Regions from separate parts of the Massilia niabensis genome, predicted to be linked through region 1. Evidence: predicted binding sites of a transcription regulator. Region 1 holds the regulator's gene; each other region holds the start of a gene.

Region 1 (5,190 bases):
TTGTCCACCACGCAGCCGCCCGGCTCGACGTTGGCCGGAACGCTTTTCACCTCGACGAAATAGCGGTCGTCGGTTTCCACCAGGTCGTTGAAAACGAAGCTGCCCGAACTCGCGATGGCGAGGTCCGAACCGCCGTTGTTCGTCAGGACCAGGCCCGGCTTGGTAACGCCGGAGACCGTGCCGCCGATATACAGGTCGCCGTCGCCGCCGCCGCAGGCGGACAGGCTCAACGCGCATGCCAGCGCGAGGCCGGCACGCAGGGGGGAACGAATCATCATTTCTCCAAATAAAAAGGGAAGGGGCTGGCGCGCAACCGGATGCGCCACGCCGCACGATAGAAGTTTGCCCATCATTTTAGAGCATTTGACAAGCCCCGGGCCTATCGCTCTTTGTATCACGGTGTAACGTGGGCGCGCGATTGCACGCATTTGCATTTGGCCGCTGGCCTCGCTATCCTTGGTCCGCCCCCATTCAAGCACGAACGATGACGCCTACCAACCGCCGCCCCTGGCCCAAAGCCGTCCTGTTCGACCTGGACGACACCCTGTGGCCGATCGCGCCTGTGATCCTGCAGGCCGAACAGACCCTGTTCGCGTGGCTTGCCAACAACGTGCCGCGGGTGGCGGAGCGCTTCACCATCGACAGCCTGCGCCAGGCCAGGCTCGAACTGCTGGCGCGCAAACCCGAGTTCCAGCTCGACCTCGGCGCCCTGCGCCGTGCCGGCCTGATCGCCGCTTTCGAGCAGGCCGGCGAGGACGCGGCCAAGGTGGAGCAGGCCATGACGGAATTCTTCGCCGCCCGCAATGCCGTGATTCCCTATGACGACGTGCTGCCGGGCCTGTTGCGGCTGAAGGGGCGCGTGCTGATCGGTTCGATTACGAATGGCAACGCCGACTTGCAGACGATCGGCCTGGCCCACCACTTCCACGCCTCGGTGTCGGCGCCGGCCTTCGGGCGCGCCAAACCGGACCCGTCCATCTTCCACGCCGCCCTGGAGGCGCTCGGCGTGGCGCCGCAGGAGGCGGTCTACGTCGGCGACGACCTGATCCTGGACGTGCAGGGCGCCCAGCGCGCCGGGCTGCGCGCGGTATGGATGAACCGCACCGCCAGCCGGCGCGACCTGGAAGAGGGCGTGCAGCCGGACGCGACCGTTGCCGATTTCGACGGTTTGCTCGCCTGGCTCAAGCGCGAACACGCTTGAGCCCACAGGGGGCGAACGAACGTGCATAATAGGTGCAGAACATTCTGCCGCTTGCCTTCCCCATGCATCTTGAACCCCGTGCCCAAACCCTCCTGAAAGCCCTGGTCGAGCGCTATATCGCCGACGGCCAGCCGGTCGGGTCGCGCGCGCTCTCGAAGATCTCGGGCCTCGACCTGTCCCCGGCCACGATCCGCAACATCATGGCCGACCTCGAGGAAATGGGCTATGTCGCCAGTCCCCACACCTCGGCCGGGCGCGTGCCCACGCCGCGCGGCTACCGGCTGTTCGTCGACACCCTGCTGACGGTGCAGCACCTGGACGGCCAGCACGGCGTCGATTCCGAGCGCATGCGCCTCTCGAGCCAGCAACCGCAGAAACTCATCGCCAACGCGGCGCAGATGCTGTCCTCGCTGACCCAGTTTGCCGGCGTGGTGCAGAGCCCGCGCCGCGAGTCGGTGTTCCAGCAAATCGAATTCCTGCGCCTGTCCGAGCGGCGCATCCTGCTCGTGATTGTCGACCCGCGCGGCGACGTGCAGAACCGCCTGCTGCTGACCGAGGTCGACTACACGCCGAACCAGCTGGTGCAGTCGGCCAATTACCTGAACCAGAACTTCGCCGGCCTGACCTTCGAGGAAGTGCGCAGGCGCCTGGGCAGCGAACTGCGCCAGCTGCGCGACGACATCGGCGGCCTGATGCAGACGGCGGTGGAAGCCGGCACCGAGGCCATGGCCGAGCAGGGCGACGGCATGGTCATTTCCGGGGAACGCAACCTGCTGTCAGTCAGCGACCTTTCATCCAACATGAGCTCGCTGCGCCAGATGTTCGAGATGTTCGAGCAGAAGACCGGGCTGATGCAGCTGCTCGACATGTCGAGCAAGGCCGGCGGCGTGCAGATTTTTATCGGCGGCGAATCGAAGCTGGTGCCGATGGACGAAATGAGCGTGGTCACCGCGCCGTATGAGGTGAACGGCAAGGTCGTCGGCACCCTGGGCGTGATCGGGCCGACGCGCATGGCCTACGAGCGCGTGATCCCGATCGTGGATATCACGGCCAAGCTGCTGTCGAATGCGCTGAGCCATCCGTAACGACCACCCTGCGTGGCAATAAAAAATGGCGCCATCGGCGCCATTTTTGTCAAAGCATGGGGCGATCAATTCCGATGCGGGCAGGCCGGTTTGACGCAGTTGCCGTAGATCGCCAGCGCGTGCTCGGCGATCTTGAAGCCGCGCTCGACGGCGATCTTGTGCTGCCGGGATTCGATGTCCTCGTCGTAGAATTCTTCGACATGGCCGCAGTCGAGGCAGACCAGGTGGTCGTGGTGCGAGCCGGCATTGAGCTCATAGATGGCCTTGCCGGTTTCAAAGTGGTTACGGTTAAGCAGGCCTGCCTGCTCGAATTGGGTCAGGACGCGGTACACGGTCGCCAGGCCGACATCCATGTTCTCGGCCAGCAGGATTTTGTAGACGTCTTCCGCCGTCAGGTGCCGCACTTCGCTGTTCTGGAAAATTTCCAGGATCTTCAGGCGAGGCAAAGTCGCCTTCAGGCCGCTCGCCTTCAGGTCGGTAGGGCTGTTACTCATGTTTGTTACTCGTAGATAGGCGGAGTGCTTTATGATATAGCGTTTTGGAAGCTCCCGCTTAATCGTTTTGAGGTTACTTATGCGCGTCATTGATGCCGTTGTTCATCGTTCCTACGCCCGCGCCGCGCTCGTCGCAGGCCTCGCATGCACGCTGGTCTTGTCCGGTTGCGCATCCTGGCGTAACCAGACCAAGCCGGCCGCGCCGGTGAACACGTCCCCGCAAGCAGTGGCGGCCGATGCCGACAAGTCCGCCGCGTCGGCCAATGCCGGCGCCCAAACGACCCAGGTCACCAAGCTGCAGAAGTTCCTGTGGATCTTCTCGCCTTACCGTCCCGATATCCAGCAGGGCAATTTCGTATCGCAGGAAATGCTGACGCAGCTGAAAGTGGGCCAGACCCGCGAGCAGGTGCGCTTCCTGCTGGGCACGCCGCTGCTGACCGACATGTTCCACGTCGACCGCTGGGACTACCCGTTCTATCTGGCGCGCGGCAACGGCGAGCTGACCACCAGCCGCGTCACCGTCTATTTCAAGGATGGCGTGGTCGAGCGTTTCGACGGCGGCAACCTGCCGACCGAACGCGAATACATCGAGCGCATCGCCGGCCCGATCAAGACCTTCACCAAGGATGCGAAGAAGGCCGCCGCGGCGCCATCGACCCGTCCGATCGAACCCACCACGGCCGCACAGCCGGCCACCTCGACAACCACCCCGTAACTGTCATGAAGCAAATGAAAATCGCGGTTGCCGGCGCCGGCGGGCGCATGGGCCGCATGCTGGTCGAAGCCATCGCCGCCGCGCCCGACCTGGTACTGTCCGGCGCGCTCGACGTGGCAGGTTCCCCCTCCATCGGCCAGGACGCCGGCGCGTTTTCGGGCCAGCCTACTGGTGTCACCATCGAGTCCGACCTGGCGCGCGCGCTGGCGGGCGCCGACTGCCTGATCGACTTCACCCGTCCCGAGGGCACGCTCGAGCACCTGGCATACTGCGCGGCCAACGGCGTCAAGATCGTCATCGGCACCACCGGTTTCGACGACGCGGGTAAAGCAGCGATCGCCGCTGCCGCTGAAAAGACGGCCGTGGTGTTCGCACCGAACATGAGCGTGGGCGTGAACGTCACCTTGAAACTGCTGGAGATGGCCGCCAAAAGCTTCGCCGAAGGCTACGACATCGAAATCATCGAAGCACACCACCGCCACAAGGTCGACGCGCCCTCGGGCACCGCCTTGAAAATGGGCGAAGTGATTGCCGACGCGCTCGGGCGCGACCTGAAGGACTGCGCCGTCTATGGCCGCGAAGGCGTCACCGGCGAGCGCGATCCCTCGACCATCGGGTTTGCCACCGTGCGCGGCGGCGACATCGTGGGCGACCACACCGTGCTGTTTGCCGGCACCGGAGAGCGCATCGAGATCACCCATAAATCGAGCAGCCGCGTCACCTATGCCCACGGCGCCCTGCGCGGCGCGCGCTTCATCGCGGACCGCGCGAATGGCCTGTACGATATGCAGGACGTGCTTGGTCTCAAAACGGCGCTGAAAGGCTGATCATGGCAATTGCAGAACTGAATGGCGCGGCCATCGTCGACGAAGCCTCGTTTTATGCCGAGAGCCGCCGCGCTTTCGGCTTTCACACGGCCTCCGGCGACACCATCGACACCTGGGTCGACTGCCTGAGCTACCTGCGCGACGACGAGAACATGACCAAGTTCCGCCTCCAGCCCGACGAGGTGCTGGAAATCGTCATCACCGACAGCGGCGCCCTGCGCGCGCGCCTGCCGGACCTGGTGGACGAGATCATCTTCTGCGTCGGCGGCATCAACGAGCGCTACGAGGATTACGGCGAGAAGCCGGCCCTGGAACTCATTCTGCGCTGATCCGGCATGAGGCGGATCGGGAGGGCAGTACTGTTATTGTTCTCGCTGCTGCTGGCCTACCTCGCCCTGGCGGCGTCATGGGCGGGCGCATCGGCCAACCAGCTGCTCGTGCGGCAGCCGACCGTGCAGCGCATGCCGCTGTCGCCGCGCCAGCTCGACATCCTCCTCCGCATCGAAGACCCGACCTTCTTTTCCCACCACGGCTTGAGCCTGACCGACGGGCAGGGCGTTGCGACGATCTCCTCCGCCGTCGCGCGCGAGCTGCTTCTGTACGGACCCGGGCTGACGGGCTTCAAGGGCATGCTGCAGGGCTTCTACCGCGGCGTATTCGAGTGCTGCAAGAAGATCGACTTCGGCCGCGATGCGATGGCGCTGGTGCTCGACGCCCGGGTGTCGAAAGAGCGCCAGCTGGCGATCTACGTCGCCAGCATCTACATGGGCCGGCATGAGGGGCAGCAGGTGCGCGGCCTGGAGGCGGCGGCGCTAGCTTACCTGGGCAAGCCGCTGGACCAGGCCGGCGACGACGAGATGGCGCAACT
Region 2 (5,190 bases), on a different contig from region 1:
CACGTATTCCGGGTCCGCCAGGTAGGCGTTGCGGTCGGCAAAGGCGAGCCGGCTCGCTTCCAGGTACAGGTGCTCGGCCTGGGCGCGCGGCATCGCTTTCAGGTCGTAGCCTTCCAGGATGTTCAGGGCCTCGGCGACGGTGACGCCGCCGCTGCTCGGCAGGGGCATGCCGACAATTTCATAGCCGCGGTAGGTGCTGACGACCGGCTGGCGGATGCGCGCTTCGTAGTTGGCCAGGTCGGCCAGCGTCATCCTGCCGGGCCGTACGCTGACGCCCTGTGCCGCCGGCGGCCGGTTGACGGCGTCGACGATGGCACGTGCCATGGGGCCTTCGTAGAACGCGCGCTGTCCGCGCGCGGCAATCTCGCGGTAGGCTTTCGCCATGTCCGGGTTGCGCAGCAGCGTGCCCGGTTTTACTGCCTTGCCGCCCCTCAGGTAGAGCGCGCTGGTCGTGCCGAATTGCTGGAATTTTTTTTCATTTTGCTGCGTCAGATGGGAGAACGTGTCGCTCACCGTAAAGCCTTTCGTGGCCACGTCGATCGCCGGCGCCAGCACCTGTTTGAAATTCATGCTGCCATAGCGTTCGAGCGCTTCGTGCCAGCCGCGCACCGTGCCGGGCACGCCGACCGCCGCGCCGCTGGCGATGGCTTTCTCGTAATCGAGCTCTTTGCCGTTCTCGAGGAAGACCGCCGGCGTAAACGAGGCGGGCGCCGTTTCGCGACTGTCTATCGTGATGGCACGCTTGTCCTTGGCGAGGTAGATCACCATGAAGCCGCCGCCGCCGATGCCGCAGCTGAAGGGATCGGTCACGCCCAGCGTGGCGGCGGCCGCCACCGCGGCGTCGATCGCGTTGCCGCCCTTATTCAGGATGGCGAGCGCCGACTGCGAGGCCTGTTCGCTGATGGTGGCGACCGCGCCGCCGGTACCCGTGGCCACCGGCGTTTTCGCCAGCGCGAGCGGCGCGTGCAGGATGATCGACAGGGTGAGGCCGCAGGCGAGGGCAGTGGCGGGTCTGGTCATGGGCGCAATCGGAAAGGGTAGGGAGCGGATGTGTCTGGCGAGCATAGCAAAAACGCCACGGCAATGCGCGAATCGCCAGTCATATAGCCGTCACATGGCGGTCACACGCCGGTCACACTCCATGACTAGACTGCGCTGGTCACTTAACCAAGCTCTCCAACCCGGACCACGACAAAAATGAAAATCCAGCACATGTTCAAAACGATGATCGCCGGCGCCGCCGCAGCGATGGTGATGTCTTCCTCCTTCGCCGCCGATGTGACCGGTGCTGGCGCGACCTTCCCGTACCCGATCTACGCCAAGTGGGCCGAATCGTACAAGGCCGCCACCGGCAACAGCATGAACTACCAGTCGGTCGGCTCGGGCGCCGGCATCAAGCAGATCAAGGCCAAGACCGTCGACTTCGGTGCTTCGGACATGCCCTTGAAAGCGGCGGAACTCGAGGAAGCCGGCCTGATGCAGTTCCCGGCCATCATGGGCGGCGTGGTCGCCGTCGTCAACGTCGAAGGCGTGAACCCGGGCCAGCTCAAGCTCACCGGCCCGGTCCTGGCCGACATCTACCTCGGCAAAGTCACCAAGTGGAATGACGGGGCGATCGCCGCGCTGAACCCGGGCGTGAAACTGCCGGACGCGAACATCACCGTCGTGCACCGCGCCGACAGCTCGGGCACCTCCTTCCTGTTCACCGACTACCTGTCGAAAGTGAACCCGGAATTCCAGACGAAAATCGGCGCCGGCACCTCGGTCAAGTGGGCGACGGGCGTGGGCGGCAAGGGCAACGAAGGCGTCGCCGCCAACGTGCAGCGCATCAAGGGCTCGATCGGTTATGTGGAGTGGGCCTATGCCAAGAAGAACAAGCTGTCGCACACCCAGTTGAAGAACAAGGATGGCCAGTTCCTGCAGCCTGACGACGAACATTTCAAGGCCGCCGCCGCCAGCGCCGAATGGACCAAGACCCCGGGCTTCGCCGTGATCCTGACCGACACCGCCGGCAAGAACAGCTGGCCAATCACGGGTGTGTCCTACATCCTGATGCACAAGGCGCAGGCTGATGCGGCCAAGGGCAAGGAAGTCGTGAAGTTCTTCGACTACGCCTTCAAGAACGGCGCCGCCGCCGCAGCCGAGCTGGACTACGTGCCGATGCCGGCATCGGTCGTCAAGCTGGTGCAGGGCGCGTGGAAAGGGCAGCTGAAGGACGCGTCGGGCGCGGCGATTTATTGATTCACGAATGGGCGAAGGCCCGTTGAATTACCGGTAATTGGCGGCGGTCCTCATGGGCCGCCGTTTTTTTTCGTTAGCGGCCGCGTGCCCTACGTTACGCCGCCTTCAACAATAAAAAAGCGGCCCTCGCGGGGCCGCCTGTCCTGCACAAGCCCTGGCTTATACAAACGCCGCCAGCGCGCCTTTCATTTTCTTCAGGGCCGCCGATTCGATCTGGCGAATCCGCTCGGCCGATACGCCGAACTCTTCAGCCAGCGTGTGCAGCGTCGCACCCGAGCCGTCGTCGTTCGCCAGCCAGCGTGCTTCGACGATGCGGCGCGAACGCGGGTCGAGCTTGCCGAGCGCGGTTTCCAGGCCTTCGGACTGCAGGCGCGTGACCTGCTCGGCTTCGAGCACCTTGGTCGGCTCCTGCTGGTCCGACGACAGGTAGGCGATCGGCGAGAACTTGTCGTCCTCGTCATCGGTTGGCGCTTCCAGGGCGATGTCGCGGCCCGAGAGGCGCGTTTCCATCTCGATCACTTCTTCGCGCTTGACGTCGAGCATCTTCGCCAGGTCGTCGACCTGGGTCGGCGTCATCGCATCGAGGCCGACCTTGTTGCTGCGCAGGTTGAAGAACAGCTTGCGCTGGGCTTTGGTCGTAGCGACCTTTACCAGGCGCCAGTTCTTCAAGATGTATTCATGCATCTCGGCCTTGATCCAGTGCATGGCGTACGACACCAGGCGCACGCCCTGGTTCGGGTCGAAGCGCTTGACTGCCTTCATCAGACCGATGTTGCCTTCCTGGATCAGGTCGGCGTGCGGCAGGCCGTAGCCGAGGTAGCCGCGCGCAATCGACACCACCAGGCGCAGGTGCGACAGCACCAGTTTCTGTGCGGCGTCGAGATCGTTCGCTTCCCGCAGCCGCTTTGCCAGCGAGACTTCTTCCTCGTGGGTCAGCATCGGCAGGCGGTTCACCGCGGAAATATACGCGTCGATGTTACCGAGATTGCCGGTGAAGCCAAGTCCCAGAGCACGATTGCTGGTTGGAACCAATGCGGATTGTGCGGACATTATGTTTTCCTCGTAGAGTCGTCTTTGCTGCATCGTCAACGTTTGCCGGGACACCCCGGAGCTGACTGCACACCATCGTGCCTGATGCGGTACAAGCCTTGTATACCTTCACTTGAGGACATATATTAGCACTCTCTAGGGGTGAGTGCTAGCGGCCCCCTCATAGGAGAGGAACGTTTAAGTCTGCTTAAAGTATTGCTTATCAGTATTTAAAAAAAGATCAGATTTACTGTAGAGCAGAACCTTGCAAAATTATTGATAGACCTCAAATGTGTGGCTTGTGCCAGCGTTTAGACCGCAGGTTACGGGGACAGCACCCCCGTTTTCTGTTAGTTGGCGCACCCTGCGCGAAGTTCGGCAGCCTGTGCGACAAATTCCCGCGTGGTCGCGGCGTGGAGGACTACAAGAAGTGTTTGTGGTGAAACGTCGGATGGGGTACTTGAGGCCAATGGCCTCAAGTACGTGCCCACTTTATGAAGTCTTCAGCTCAGCCGCGCCAGATGGCGCTGCACCGACAGCATCGCCCCGGTCAAGCCAAGCCCCGCGCTGATTGCCAGCAATCCAGCCAGTTCCAGCGCCCCCAGCGGCGCCAGCTGGAATTCCGACGCGTACAGCCGCGCAAACTCCGCAATCGCCGCGTTCAGCGGGTTCAGGGCCAGCGCCACCGCGCCCAGTGCCACGGCGCCGGCGCACAGGCCGAGCAGGGCGCCCGTGTAATAGAACGGGCGGTGAATGAAGTTGTCGGTTGCGCCCAGCAGTTTGGAGACGGCGATTTCCTCGCGCTGGGTCAGCACCTGCAGGCGGATCGTGTTGAACACGACGGCGATCACCACCACGCTCAGGGTAATGGCCAGCAGCAGCAGCGCCAGGCGAAGGATGCCCAGCAGGGCGGCCAGGCGCTTGACCCAGGCGGAATCCACCTGCACGGTATCGACCTGCGGCAGCGCGCTCATCTTTTCGACGATGCCGTCGATGCGCGCCGCATCGGCATTGTTCGAAAAACCCTCGAGCTTCATGATGTAGCTGTCGGGCAGGGGATTCTCGCCCAGGGTGTCGAGAGCGGCCGACAGCCCGCTGCGTTCCTTCAGGTCGCCCAGCGCCCGCTCGCGCGGCACGAACACGATGCGCGCGCCGCTGCCCTGCAGGATCTGGCGCAGCTGCGGCTCGAGCGCCTGCGCGTCCTCGCGCGAGGCCTCGGGCTTGACGAACAGGCTCACCTCCGGGTCGACCGACAGTTGCTCCGACATGGGGCGCACGTTGTCGAGCAGGGTGATGCCCGCGAAGGGCAGGGCGAGCGCGACGGCGACGACCAGCACGTTGAACAGGAAACTGCCCGGCGACTTGCGCAGGTGCGAGAACGCCGCGCCGAAGGCGAAACGGTGGTGGCGGATCCACGGGCTCATACGGCACCTCCGACGCCGTCAGTGGCACGGTCGGCAGCAGCGCGGTCGGCAATGCGGCGGTCGGTAGCGGCGCGCTCGGCCAGGACATGGTCGCCGGCCTCACCGGCAGACACGAGTTGCCCGTGCTCGAGCCGGATCACGCGCGCAGCGCGATCGAGCACCTGCTCGTCGTGCGTCGAGATGACGCAGGTGACGCCAACCGAATTGAAGGCACGCAGGGCGTCGAGCACCTTGTCGGCCGCCACGCGGTCGAGATTGGCCGTCGGTTCGTCGGCCAGGATGATCTGCGGCCGGTTGACGATCGCGCGGGCAATCGCCACGCGCTGCTGCTCGCCGCCCGACAGTTCGAGCGGATGCGCACGCGCGCGGTCGAGCAGGCCGACCTTGTCGAGCGCTGCCCGGGCGCGGCCCTCGGCCGGGCCCATGGGCGCACCTGACACCAACAGCGGCAGCATGACATTGGCCAGGATATTGCGGTCGTTGAGCAGGCGCTGGT
Region 3 (5,190 bases), on a different contig from region 1:
CGATCTTCGCCGCGGTCGTGGTGAACAGCGTCACCTCGGCGCCCAGCGCCTTGGCGAGCTTGGCCGCCATGTGGCCGAGGCCGCCCATGCCGATCACGCCGACCTTGTCGCCCGCCTTCACACCCCAGCGCTTCATCGGCGAATAGGTGGTGACGCCCGCGCACAGGATCGGCGCCGCCACTTCGGGGCGCAGCCCGGCCGGGATTTTCAGAACGAAGTCTTCCTTCACCACGAGCACGTTCGAGTAGCCACCGAAGGTGTTGTCGCGGCCATAGATGTTTTCGCCGGCTTTGGCTTTCGGCAGCAGCGGCCCGTTATAGGTGGCCAGCCAGCTGTTCGGGCTGCCGCAATAATTCTGGTCGCCGCACTGACAGGCTTCGCACTGGCCGCAGCTGTCGATCATGCAGCCCACGCCGACCAGGTCGCCCACGGCGTGGCGCTTCACCGCCGGCCCGACTTTCGTGACGCGGCCGACGATTTCGTGGCCGGGCACGCAGGGGTAGACGGTGTTCGACCATTCGTTCTTCACCTGGTGGATGTCCGAATGGCAGACGCCGCAGTAGAGCACGTCGATTTCGACCTCATGCGCCCGCGCTTCCTCGCGCTCGAATTCGTAGGGTTTCAGGCGGCTGAAGGAATGCTTGGCCGCGTAGCCGGTAACCTTGATCATGTTCGCTCCTTGGGAAATGGAGCGGGGACGATAGGCTCGGCGCACGGCCGCGTCTGTTAGATCGCGCGCGCACGGGGCAATCCGGGCGCCGCTGCAAGGCATCCCGGCCGATTCGTCAACATCGAATGGTAGACTCGGGTCGATGCCGCTTGCCGGCGCCAGATACGGAGTAAGAATGATGAGCTTGTACCGCACCGCCGGCGCCATGCTGCTGGCTGGCGCCTCCCATGGCCCTGCCATAGCGGCGCCCGAGCCGCGCGCCAAGGCCGAGATCGCGCATTTGCTCGATTACGTCGCCACGCCCGGCTGCCAGTTCAACCGCAACGGCAGCTGGCACGCGGGCGGCGAGGCCAGGCAGCACCTGCGCAAGAAATACGACTACCTCGTCAAGCGCAAGCTCGTGACGAATGCCGAGTCCTTCATCGAGCACGCGGCCACGGAGAGCAGCATGAGCGGCAAGGATTATCTGGTCAGGTGCGGAGCAGGGCAGCCGATTGCCAGTGCGCAATACCTGAAAGACGAATTGTCGCGGTACCGCACCAGGGCAAAATAAGGCGCGCCGCGGACACCGGCGTTCAGTCCTCCGCCTGCAGGCCGTTGTCTTCGCACCAGCGGCGCAGCGTGGTCCGGGTCGCTTCCTCATGAAAACGTTCCCAGGCTTCGCCCGCGCCACGCTCTTCCAGCAGCCGGGCAAAGCCCTCGATGTCGCGGTCGCGGAACAGGTCGCGGACAAGCGCCTGGTCGTCGGCCAGGTGAGCGGCGGCAAAGCGCAACACGAGTTCGTCGCCGATGCCGAGCGTCCCGGCAGGGGGCACCGCCACGTAGCGCTCGTCGGCTTCGGAGGTCGATGGCATCGGCGCCTCCTCGTCCATGTATTCCTCGTTCAGGACGTGGATGATGCCCGTTTCGCGCGACACCATGGCCTGGACCGTGCCGTCGCCGTCCTCGACGTTCATGGCCGCCTGTTCGAGTTCATCCAGATTGACTGTTGGCATGGCTGATCCTGTAGGGGTGTCGGATGGGAGTAGTATCGGCGCTTGCGCCCGATGCCTGCGCACGGTTGGACAGACGATAAAAAACCCGCAAGGCGCGAACCTTGCGGGTTTTTTTGTGGAGCATGAAGCGCCGGCGAACCGGCGCCTGGAGGCTATTACATCATGCCGTCCATACCGCCCATGCCGCCCATGCCACCCATGCCACCCATGCCGCCGGCTGGCTTGTCTTCAGCCAGTTCCGACACCATGCAGTCGGTGGTCAGCATCAGGCCGGCGATCGACGCTGCGTTCTGCAGGGCCGAGCGGGTGACCTTGGCTGGGTCCAGCACGCCCATTTCGACCATGTCGCCGTAGGTGCCGTTGGCAGCGTTGTAGCCGTAGTTGCCGGTGCCGCCCAGGACTGCCGCGACGACGACCGATGGCTCTTCGCCGGCGTTCTGCACGATCATGCGCAGTGGCTCTTCCATGGCGCGCAGGACGATCTTGATACCGGCTTCCTGGTCAGGATTGTCGCCCTGGACGTTGATCGAAGCGCGGGCACGCAGCAGGGCGACGCCGCCGCCTGGCACGATGCCTTCTTCAACCGCAGCGCGGGTAGCGTGCAGTGCGTCTTCGACGCGTGCTTTCTTTTCCTTCATCTCGACTTCGGTGGCAGCGCCAACCTTGATCACGGCAACGCCGCCGGCCAGCTTGGCCACGCGCTCTTGCAGCTTTTCGCGGTCGTAGTCCGAGGTCGCTTCTTCGATCTGGACGCGCACCATCTTGACGCGCGCTTCGATGTTTTCAGCGGCGCCGGCGCCGTCGATGATGATGGTATTTTCCTTGCCGACTTCGATACGCTTGGCCTGGCCCAGTTCCGCCAGCGTGACCTTTTCCAGGGTCAGGCCGACTTCTTCAGCGATGACCTGGCCGCCGGTCAGGACAGCGATATCTTCCAGCATGGCCTTGCGGCGGTCGCCGAAGCCTGGCGCCTTGACGGCGACGGTCTTCAGGATGCCGCGGATGTTGTTGACGACCAGGGTCGCCAGCGCTTCGCCTTCGATGTCTTCGGCAACGATCACCAGCGGACGGCCGGCTTTCGCAACTTGCTCCAGTACCGGCAGCAGGTCACGGATGTTCGAGATCTTCTTGTCGCACAGCAGGACGAACGGGTTGTCGTGAATCGCGACTTGCTTGTCCGGGTTGTTGATGAAGTACGGCGACAGGTAGCCGCGGTCGAACTGCATGCCTTCGACGATGTCGAGTTCGTCGTTCAGCGACTTGCCGTCTTCGACGGTGATGACGCCTTCCTTGCCGACTTTTTCCATCGCTTCAGCGATACGCTCGCCGATCGAGTAGTCCGAGTTGGCCGAGATCGCGCCGACCTGGGCGATTTCCTTGGTGGTGGTGCATGGACGGGAGATCTTCGCCAGCTCTTCGACGGTGGCAGCGACTGCCTTGTCGATGCCGCGCTTGAGGTCCATCGGGTTCATGCCGGCGGCAACGAACTTCATGCCTTCGCGCACGATGGCCTGGGCCAGCACGGTCGCGGTGGTGGTGCCGTCGCCGGCATTGTCGCTGGTCTTCGAAGCGACTTCCTTGACCATCTGCGCGCCCATGTTCTGCAGCTTGTCTTTCAGTTCGATCTCTTTGGCGACCGAGACACCGTCCTTGGTGACGGTCGGCGCGCCGAACGAGCGGTCCAGCACGACGTTGCGGCCTTTAGGACCCAGGGTGACCTTGACTGCGTTGGCGAGGATGTTGACGCCTTCAACCATTTTGGCGCGCGCTGCGTCGCCGAAAATTACTTCTTTAGCTGCCATTTTCTATTTCTCCGTGTATTCGTGAGATGTTCTGAGGGGAGGAGGATTACTTGACCAGCACGGCCATGATGTCTTCTTCACGCATCACCAGCAGTTCCTGGCCGTCGACCTTGACGGTCTGGCCCGAATACTTGCCGAACAGGACGCGGTCGCCGACCTGGACTTCCAGTGCACGCAGCTGACCGTTGTCCTGGACTTTGCCATTGCCGACGGCGAGGATCTCGCCCTGGTCCGGCTTCTCGGCGGCTGCATCAGGGATGATCAGGCCGGAGGCAGTCTTGGTTTCCTGGTCGAGACGCTTCACGATAACGCGATCGTGCAGAGGGCGAAGGTTCATGCAAAACTCCTTAAATTCAGTGGTTTGGACTAGCTATTGTTGGCGTTGTGGCCGCATCGCAGGTGCGGCGCGGCTTGAAAGTGGTTGTTAGCACTCTCTACTAACGAGTGCTAATTATAGGGACGAGATGATGGTATTTCAAGACGCCATGTTGCTTATTTAACGTTCGACCCTTGCGTTGCCTCAAGCACAAGGGCTTGCCGAGTGGTCATGGCGCAGATACAAAGCGGAGAGACTAGCACCGAAAGGAGCGAACTTGACGCACTGTTCGTGGGTGATTGAGCAAGATCAAAAGCCTGTGTGAAATGTCTGGAAGGCGTGCGAGGAGCCCGGCGGCGACTGCGCGAAACTCCCGGATCCTGCGACCGCAGCCCCGGCGCACGACACGCTATCCTGTTGACTGTCCAACCATATCAGTCCTATAGTTACGGATGATTTCCGAATTCCAAGACCTATCCGACAAGATCGAGCAGCTCGCAGCGCTCGTCGGGTCGCTGCGCCAAGAGAACGCGCAACTGCGCCAGACCAACCTGCTGCTCAACGAAGTGAACACGGCGCTGCTCGAGCGCCTGGTCGAGGCCCAGCACCGGATCGAAGCCGTGATCGAGCAGTTGCCTGCCCCGGCCGCGGCCGAAGAGGATGCCGACACCGAACCGCTCCATACCGAGGCTAGCCGATGATTTACCTGGATGTCACGATCATGGGCCAGCCCTACCGCCTGGCCTGCAAGGAAGGCGAGCAGGCGACGCTGCGCGACGCCGTGCGCTACCTCGACGGCAAGATGACCGCGCTGCGCGACTCGGGCAAGGTGAAGGGCAACGACCGCATCGCCGTCATGGCCGCGCTCAGCGTTGCCGCGGAATTCTTGTCGGTCAAGTCGCCGCAAGGTCCGCTCTCCGACATGTCGATGCTCGAAGTCAAGCAGAAAATCGAAGCGATGCACACCGTCCTCGACGCCGCCCTCGCACCGCAACAAAATCTGTCCTGACCGCTCAAATTCGTTTGACATGCGGGTTCAAGCGAGTAAACTGCGAGGCACCCTGCGGTGTTCGAGATTGCCATATATTCCTTGAACCATTTACATGCATAGGTTGCGGGATATGTTCGGTGGGCGTGAGCGTCGCTAGTTCGACGAACCCGAAATTGAAATGACTGTGACCACCTTGAGCCATCAGGTTCGGGATGCCGGCAAAAAACGGCACAGGCGGGGCTCTATTCCATAAAAACGGTTGCGGCCATTCGGCGCGCAGCCGTTTTTTTATCCGGCTTTTGCCTTTATGCGCATTTGATTCCGGGTCTCGTTATTATCGCGTCATCATCGCGTCATATTCGTCCATTAAAGTATGCGGCGGGATATCCCGCGCCGGCGATATTCGCCGCGCCAAT

The links. The regulator HrcA, encoded in region 1, represses chaperone genes, less so after heat shock. The targets are predictions, from matches to a motif close to TTAGCACTCNNNNNNNNNGAGTGCTAA.
Region 2: the regulator HrcA is predicted to act here: its motif matches at 3,417-3,443, upstream of rpoH (RNA polymerase sigma factor RpoH).
Region 3: the regulator HrcA is predicted to act here: its motif matches at 3,892-3,918, upstream of groES (co-chaperone GroES).

The regions. Positions count from the first base shown of each region.
Region 1 is NZ_JBHSMU010000007.1:77,197-82,386, forward strand. It holds gene ACFPN5_RS06370 (hypothetical protein) at 1-275, opposite strand, end outside; gene ACFPN5_RS06375 (HAD family hydrolase) at 485-1,201, shown strand; gene hrcA (heat-inducible transcriptional repressor HrcA) at 1,264-2,286, shown strand; gene fur (ferric iron uptake transcriptional regulator) at 2,352-2,780, opposite strand; gene ACFPN5_RS06390 (outer membrane protein assembly factor BamE) at 2,860-3,495, shown strand; gene dapB (4-hydroxy-tetrahydrodipicolinate reductase) at 3,501-4,322, shown strand; gene ACFPN5_RS06400 (barstar family protein) at 4,325-4,651, shown strand; gene ACFPN5_RS06405 (transglycosylase domain-containing protein) at 4,658-5,190, shown strand, end outside.
Region 2 is NZ_JBHSMU010000003.1:317,370-322,559, reverse strand. It holds gene ggt (gamma-glutamyltransferase) at 1-1,020, opposite strand, end outside; gene pstS (phosphate ABC transporter substrate-binding protein PstS) at 1,213-2,241, shown strand; gene rpoH (RNA polymerase sigma factor RpoH) at 2,401-3,291, opposite strand; gene ftsX (permease-like cell division protein FtsX) at 3,774-4,694, opposite strand; gene ACFPN5_RS01550 (cell division ATP-binding protein FtsE) at 4,691-5,190, opposite strand, start outside.
Region 3 is NZ_JBHSMU010000015.1:526,802-531,991, forward strand. It holds gene ACFPN5_RS16755 (NAD(P)-dependent alcohol dehydrogenase) at 1-670, opposite strand, end outside; gene ACFPN5_RS16760 (YfeK family protein) at 846-1,223, shown strand; gene ACFPN5_RS16765 (hypothetical protein) at 1,246-1,665, opposite strand; gene groL (chaperonin GroEL) at 1,821-3,467, opposite strand; gene groES (co-chaperone GroES) at 3,514-3,804, opposite strand; gene ACFPN5_RS16780 (hypothetical protein) at 4,236-4,484, shown strand; gene ACFPN5_RS16785 (cell division protein ZapA) at 4,481-4,792, shown strand; RNA gene ssrS (6S RNA) at 4,839-5,019, shown strand.